One region of the Streptomyces sp. NPDC094034 genome, then DNA from elsewhere that is predicted to be linked to it. Evidence: riboswitches for the same ligand, from Rfam matches in the RefSeq annotation. Region 1 holds a riboswitch; each other region holds the start of a gene.

What was found. Region 1 has a riboswitch for cyclic di-AMP ahead of ABTZ59_RS26435 (M23 family metallopeptidase). Riboswitches for the same ligand answer to the same signal wherever they lie in the genome.
Region 2: linked by a shared signal. The riboswitch ahead of ABTZ59_RS04695 (LysM peptidoglycan-binding domain-containing protein) and the one ahead of ABTZ59_RS26435 (M23 family metallopeptidase) in region 1 are both predicted to bind cyclic di-AMP.
Region 3: linked by a shared signal. The riboswitch ahead of ABTZ59_RS04975 (M23 family metallopeptidase) and the one ahead of ABTZ59_RS26435 (M23 family metallopeptidase) in region 1 are both predicted to bind cyclic di-AMP.

The regions. Positions count from the first base shown of each region.
Region 1 covers NZ_JBEOUD010000034.1:26,934-29,125, forward strand. The annotation lists gene ABTZ59_RS26435 (M23 family metallopeptidase) at 143-1,306, opposite strand; cyclic di-AMP (ydaO/yuaA leader) riboswitch at 1,311-1,475, opposite strand; gene ABTZ59_RS26440 (tyrosine-protein phosphatase) at 1,931-2,192, shown strand, end outside.
Region 2 covers NZ_JBEOUD010000003.1:109,770-111,961, reverse strand. The annotation lists gene ABTZ59_RS04700 (NAD-dependent epimerase/dehydratase family protein) at 1-324, shown strand, start outside; cyclic di-AMP (ydaO/yuaA leader) riboswitch at 1,128-1,282, shown strand; gene ABTZ59_RS04695 (LysM peptidoglycan-binding domain-containing protein) at 1,287-2,105, shown strand.
Region 3 covers NZ_JBEOUD010000003.1:166,549-168,740, reverse strand. The annotation lists gene ABTZ59_RS04980 (M16 family metallopeptidase) at 1-975, shown strand, start outside; cyclic di-AMP (ydaO/yuaA leader) riboswitch at 1,164-1,333, shown strand; gene ABTZ59_RS04975 (M23 family metallopeptidase) at 1,347-2,123, shown strand.

The sequences.
Region 1 (2,192 bases):
ACCTACGCGACCGTAAGGAGGGGTTGACGGCGGGTGAGATATGCCATCGGTCAAGTTTCGGCCAAGCGGGAATAGGCGGAAACGGCCGCTGCCCGGCACGGAAAGTGCCGGGCAGCGGATTGAGTTGACGTGATCCGGTGATTCAGACGTTCACGCCGTTCTGCCGGAGGTAGGCCACCGGGTCGACGTCCGAGCCGTATTCGGGGCCGGTACGGATCTCGAAGTGCAGGTGCGGTCCAGTGGAATTGCCGGTGGAACCGGAGAGTCCGATTTCCTGACCCGCGCTGACGCTCTCGCCGGCGGAGACCTCCAGGGACGACAGGTGACCGTACTGCGAGTACATGCCGTCGCTGTGCTGGATGACGATCTGGTTGCCGTACGCGCCACCCCAGCCGGCCGTCACGACCGTACCGTCGCTGACCGCCTTCACGGGGGTGCCCGAGGACGCCGAGAAGTCGACACCGGTGTGGTAGCCGCTGGACCAGCTGGAGCCGGCGGCGCCGTACGGCGTGGAGGTCGGTCCGTCGACCGGCGCGGTGAAGCCGGAACCGGTGCTCGGCTCCGCGGTGTCGGCGGCGGGGGCCTCCTCGGTGGCCGGGGCGGCGGGCTCCTCGGTCGAACCGCTCGACGAAGAGTCGGCGGACGAGGAGTCGGCGGACGAGGAGTCGGCGGAGTCGTCCGAGGGAGCGGAGGAGTCGTCCGAGGGAGCGGAGGAGTCGTCCGAGGGAGCGGAGGAGTCGTCCGAGGGAGCGGAGGAGTCGTCCGAGGGAGCGGCGGAGTCGTCCGAGGGAGTGGAGGAGTCGTCCGAGGGAGTGACGTCGGCGGACGGGGCGGAGTCGTCCGAGGAGTTGGAGGGTTCCGCCGGAGCCTCGGACGGCGCGCTCGCCGCGGCCCGCCCGCCGAGGGTCAGCTCCAGGCCGGGGTGGATCAGCGACGGGTTGTCGCCGACGGCCTCACGGTTGTCCCGATACAGCCGATGCCAGCCGCCCCGCACATGGTGGTCGGCGGCGATCGTGGAGAGACAGTCGCCGGAGACCACGGTGTAGGTCCTCGCGACCCTGGTGGCGGCCTGGATGGCGGTCTGCTTCGTCTCGGCCCGCTGCTGGGCGCCGGACAGATTCTCGGCTTGGAGCGCGGAGGCGGGGGCGGCCTGCGGAGCGGCGGCGGGGGCCGCCTTCTCCGCGGCGTGCGCGCCGGTGGCGCCGATGAGCGGAAGCGCGATTGCCGCGCCACCCGTGCCCGCGGCGATGAATCCGCGCGAGATCGAATTGGACTTGGGACGGCGGTGCTTACCCTTCGAGGGCATGGCGAATTCCTCTCCGGCGCCTGCGAGGTGAGCTGTCGGGTTCGGGCTGGAGCTGCCCGGCCGCGCATGGTGCGCGACTTCACCCCGAGCCGTCCGAACTTCCGGATCGGCGTTCTACCTGGGTCCCCCGCTCCTGCCACGCGTTGATGAGTGGATGCGAATTCCAAGCGGCGGCAGGATTCGGCGATCCGCTTGGATTGAGGCTGAAGGTAAGCGAGCCGGACGGCCGGAACAAGATGCTGTATTCGGGCGGTGGCACCCGTTTCGGATATCGCTCGGGATATTCGGTCACCCTGCGTGGATTCCGGTCTCCAATTACCTTACGGAGCAGCAATTCCCCCTCCCGACACCGCCACGCAACGTCACGGATATGATCCTGCTCACGGGCCGGATGCCATCTCCCCCGCGACCGGGGCAGGTTGTCCGGAATCACCCATTCCGGACAGATGCGCATGTGGGTGGTATTCATCCGCGATTCATCGGCGCGAGGTGTCCGAATAATGCGCTTCTGACCCCTCCGGAGCCGGGCCGATTGCCACAGGTTGCCTGAGGAACAAATGTCGTAGGGTCAGAGGTCGACATCGTCGGCGAGCCGCGCCGACGGCAGACACGGAGGAGCACGCCGTGACGCAGCAGCTGCCGCAGGTCCCGTCGACAGAGCCCGAGTTGTCCGGCGTGCGCAACTTCCGCGATGTGGGTGGACTGCCGACCACGGACGGCCGGCGGGTGGCCCACGGCAGGCTCTTCCGCAGCGGACATCTCGCCAACGCCACCCCGGCCGATGCCGCCTTCCTCTCCTCCCTCGGCCTGCACACGATCTTCGACTTCCGCAATGCCGCCGATCTGAAGCTCGACGGCGCGGACGTGGAGCTGCCCGGCGTACGCA
Region 2 (2,192 bases), on a different contig from region 1:
CGGCTGCGGGAGCGGCTGGCGCAGGTGCACGGCGACCCCGCGTCCAACCGCCGTGAACTGTGGGGGTGGCTGCACACCCGGGACGCCGCCCGTGCCGTACGGGCCGCCCTGACGGCGGACCTCACGGGCCACCATGTCGTCAACGTGGCCGCGCCCGACAGCGCGGCCCTGGAACCCACCCGGGAGCTGCTGGCGACGTACCACCCCAGCAGCGAGATCCGGGGCGCGCTCGACGGTCACGCGTCGCTGTTCGACACCACCCGCAGCCGTGAGCTCCTCGGGTTCACCGCGGCGGGGCGGGAGGAGATCACGGAGGCGGACTGAGCTTCGCGCCGCCGCCCGGGTAGCGGGCGATCGGGCGCCGGGCCACCGACGGGTGGTGGCGCTGCCGGAGGGTGACTCCGGCAGCGCCACCACCCGTCGCACGTTTCCGGGCCGGTACGTCATATCTCTCCCCGAGCCTTCTCCGAAGCCCCGATGAAGCCCCCGATGAAGCCCCTGATCTTTCCTTGATCGCCTTTCCGTTCATCGTCGGGCGACGCGATGAACGGGCCCGAAGAATGCCCGAGTTGGTCAATCGCCAGAAAACCGCGAGGTGGGCGTCACTCCTTCATCCGTCGTGAACTGCCGTTTGCGGAAAGGGAATTCTTCGAATGTGATCCGCTCTTCGATGAAAGACGGTCGGAGAACCGCCACATGGCCCTGGTTGTTCGAATGTGAGAGAGCGTCAGCGGCGCGTATGGCTCCCTTGTGGAGGTCGGGTCCACGGGTCGGATCCGATGCCGCGCACCCGCACCTTTATGGGCGATTTATCTCAGTTCTCCCTGAAGTCCAATTCTTTGTCGTTCGCTCGACTTTCTCCGCTCTGTGTCCCGTTGTGACCTGGACATTTCCGTCATGCGCGTGATGTGTGTCACGTAAGTGCCCGGCCCGCCGCCTGCCTTCTCGTTCATTTCGCCTGTGTGGAAGGCGAGTTGAGCTTCCCGGTATCGGGCCGATAACGAGATCATTTCGGGTCGGATTCATGAATTGGATTCCGTTGTGAATTCAGGGCTTGTTTCGTTCGGGCGCCCTCGCTTACGTTCTCGTTACTCCGGACGGAACGCCGAATCCTGCCGCCGCCCGGAAACACACACCCACCCACGCCCGGCAGGAGCGGGGGACCCAGGTAAGTCGCCGATCCGTACTCAGGACCGGCTTGGGGTTAAGCCGCATTCACCATGCGGCCGGGCATCTCCAGTCCGAACCCGACAGCTCACCTCGCAGGCGCAGGAGAGGAATTCGTCATGGCCTCAAAGGCTAAGCACCGTCGTCCCAAGAACAGCCCTGTCGCCAGAGGTCTCGTCACCGCGGGCACGGGCGGTGCCGTACTCGCCTTCCCCTTGCTGGCCGCCACCACCGCCCAGGCGGCCCCGGCAGCGCACACCGCCGCCAGCGCCAAGGTGACCCTGACTCCGGCCGCCGTCGTCCAGACGGACACCCCGACGACCTACTCCGTCGTCTGGGGCGACTCGCTGTCCAAGATCGCCGACGACTTCTCCCTGAGCGGCGGCTGGCAGCAGCTCTACGAGGACAACCGCGATGTCATCGGCGGCGACCCGTGCCTGATCCACCCCGGTCTCACGCTGACGCTCGGAACGGCGTCCGCGTCGGAGGCCCCCGCCGACTCCGCCGCCGACTCCGCCCCCGCCGAGGAGGCCGCGCCGGCGGCCGAGGAGAGCACCGACGAGAGCGCCTCGGCCGACACCGCCGCCGCGACCACCGAGACCGCCACGACGACGTACGCCGACAACCTGGACGGCTGGATCCGGGAGTCGCTGGACGTCATGGCGGCGAACGGCATCCCCGGCTCCTACGAGGGCATCCACCGCAACATCATGCGCGAGTCCTCGGGCGACCCGTGGGCCATCAACAACTGGGACTCCAACGCCGCGGCCGGCACCCCGTCCAAGGGGCTCCTTCAGGTCATCGACCCCACGTTCGAGGCCTACCACGTGCCCGGTACGTCGACGGACAGCTACGACCCGGTCGCCAACATCACCGCCGCGTCCAACTACGCGGCCGACCGTTACGGTTCGATCGACAACGTGAACGGCCCCTACTGACAGGCCCGCACACCGCACACCGCTCGCGGCAGGCCGGACAGCCCTCAGGGCTGGTCCGGCCCTGCCGCGTTCCGGGCTCGTTCGTTC
Region 3 (2,192 bases), on a different contig from region 1:
CTCGTACGCAACCGCCTCGACGAGATCCCGCACGAGACCGCCAACCCGGCCCGCCGTGCCGCCAAGCAGCTCGCCAAGGAGCTGTTCCCCGCGTCCTCGCGCATGTCACGGCCGCGCCAGGGCACCGAGGAGACGGTGGAGCGCATCGACTCCGCGGGCGTGCGCGCCTTCTACGAGGCGCATGTACGCCCGGCCACCGCCACCGCCGTGATCGTCGGTGATCTCACCGGAGTCGATCTGGACGAGGTCCTCGCCGACACTCTCGGCGCCTGGACGGGCGACACCGTCGCACCCCGTCCCGTACCGCCCGTGACCGCCGACGACACGGGCCGCGTGGTGATCGTGGACCGGCCGGGCGCCGTGCAGACCCAGCTGCTGATCGGCCGCGTCGGCGCCGACCGGCACGACCGGGTCTGGCCCGCCCAGGTCCTCGGCACGTACTGCCTGGGCGGCACGCTCACCTCCCGGCTCGACCGCGTGCTGCGCGAGGAGAAGGGCTACACCTACGGTGTCCGGGCCTTCGGCCAGGTGCTGCGCTCCTCCGCGCCCGACGCCCCGGGCGGCGCGACCGGCGCGGCGATGCTCGCCATCAGCGGCTCCGTCGACACCGCGTCCACCGGCCCCGCGCTGGACGACCTCTGGACGGTGCTGCGCACCCTCGCGGCCGAGGGGCTGACCGACGCCGAGCGCGATGTGGCCGTCCAGAACCTGGTGGGGGTGGCCCCGCTGAAGTACGAGACGGCGGCCTCCGTGGCGGGCACGCTGGCCGACCAGGTCGAGCAGTTCCTCCCGGACGACTTCCAGGCGCGGCTGTACGCGCGGCTGGCCGAGACCGGCACCGTCGAGGCGACGGCCGCGGCCGTCAACGCCTTCCCGGTGGACCGGCTCGTCACCGTGCTCGTCGGTGACGCCGCCCAGATCAAGGAGCCGGTCACGGCCCTGGGGATCGGTGAAGTGACGGTCGTCACCGGCTGATCCGGCCTCTCCAGGGAACCCCGGCGGCTTCGGCCGCCGGGGTTTCCCTTTATGTCCCTCTTTGTTGGTGAGAATGGCTGTCTGCCCTGTGGTGTGCGCTACAAAGGGGCCTGTCTGTTTGGTGATTGAAAGACGACCCGCTTAACGTCGGTCCGGCTGTTCGCCAGTTACGCCGCGTCCGCGGCATCGGACAGTCATCGCCGAGTCCCCGTCAGGCGCGAGCCCGGGGAGCCGGGGACCCATGAAGTCCCTGGGGTGAATCGGACGGCCTTCGCGGCTCGATCACGCGGAGGGGTCCGTAGGAGACCTTCCTGCTCCGAACCCGTCAGCTAACCCGGTAGGCGAGAAGGAAGGAAAGGACCAGCCATTCCATGGCGTTCACCCGTGCCACCGGGAAGCATCGTGCCCGCGGCCGTACGATCCGCAGGAGCGCGCACGTCGCGGGCGCCGCGACTCTCACCGCCACCGGCGTCATCGGCACCCTCGCCGCTTCCCCGGCGCTCGCCGCCGACACCGACGTGGCCGCCGCCCGGGGGACCGGACTGGCGCAGGCCCTGGTCATCAACGACTCCCTCGCCGGCGTCATCGACGCCCAGGCCGACGCGCAGGCCCGGGCCGCCGCCGAGGCCGAGGCGGAAGCCGCGGCGAAGGCGAAGGCGGCACGCGAGGCGGAGGCCCGCGCCAAGGAGATCCGTGCCGAGAAGGAGCGCGCGGCGCGGGCCGCGGAGCGCGAACGCCTCAACGCCTTCCAGCTCCCCATCGCCGGCTCGTACGTCACCACCGGATACCGGGCGGGCGGCTCGCTCTGGTCCTCCGGCAGCCACTCGGGCGTCGACTTCCGCGCGGCCTCCGGCACGCCTGTCGTCGCCGTGGGGACGGGCACCGTGGTCGAGGCGGGCTGGGGCGGCTCCTACGGCAACAACATCGTGCTGCGGATGAGCGACGGCACGTACACCCAGTACGGCCACCTCTCGTCGATCGGTGTCGCCGTCGGCCAGAGCGTCACCCCGGGCCGGCTGATCGGCCTCTCCGGCGCGACCGGCAACGCCACCGGGCCGCACCTCCACTTCGAGGCCAGGACGGGCCCCGACTACGGCTCGGACATCGACCCCGTCGCGTATCTGCGCGCGCACGGCGTGAACGTCTGACCACTCCGCCACCCGAAGGCCCCGGCGCACGCCGGGGCCTTCGGTGTTCCACCCGTGTCCGCCGCCCTC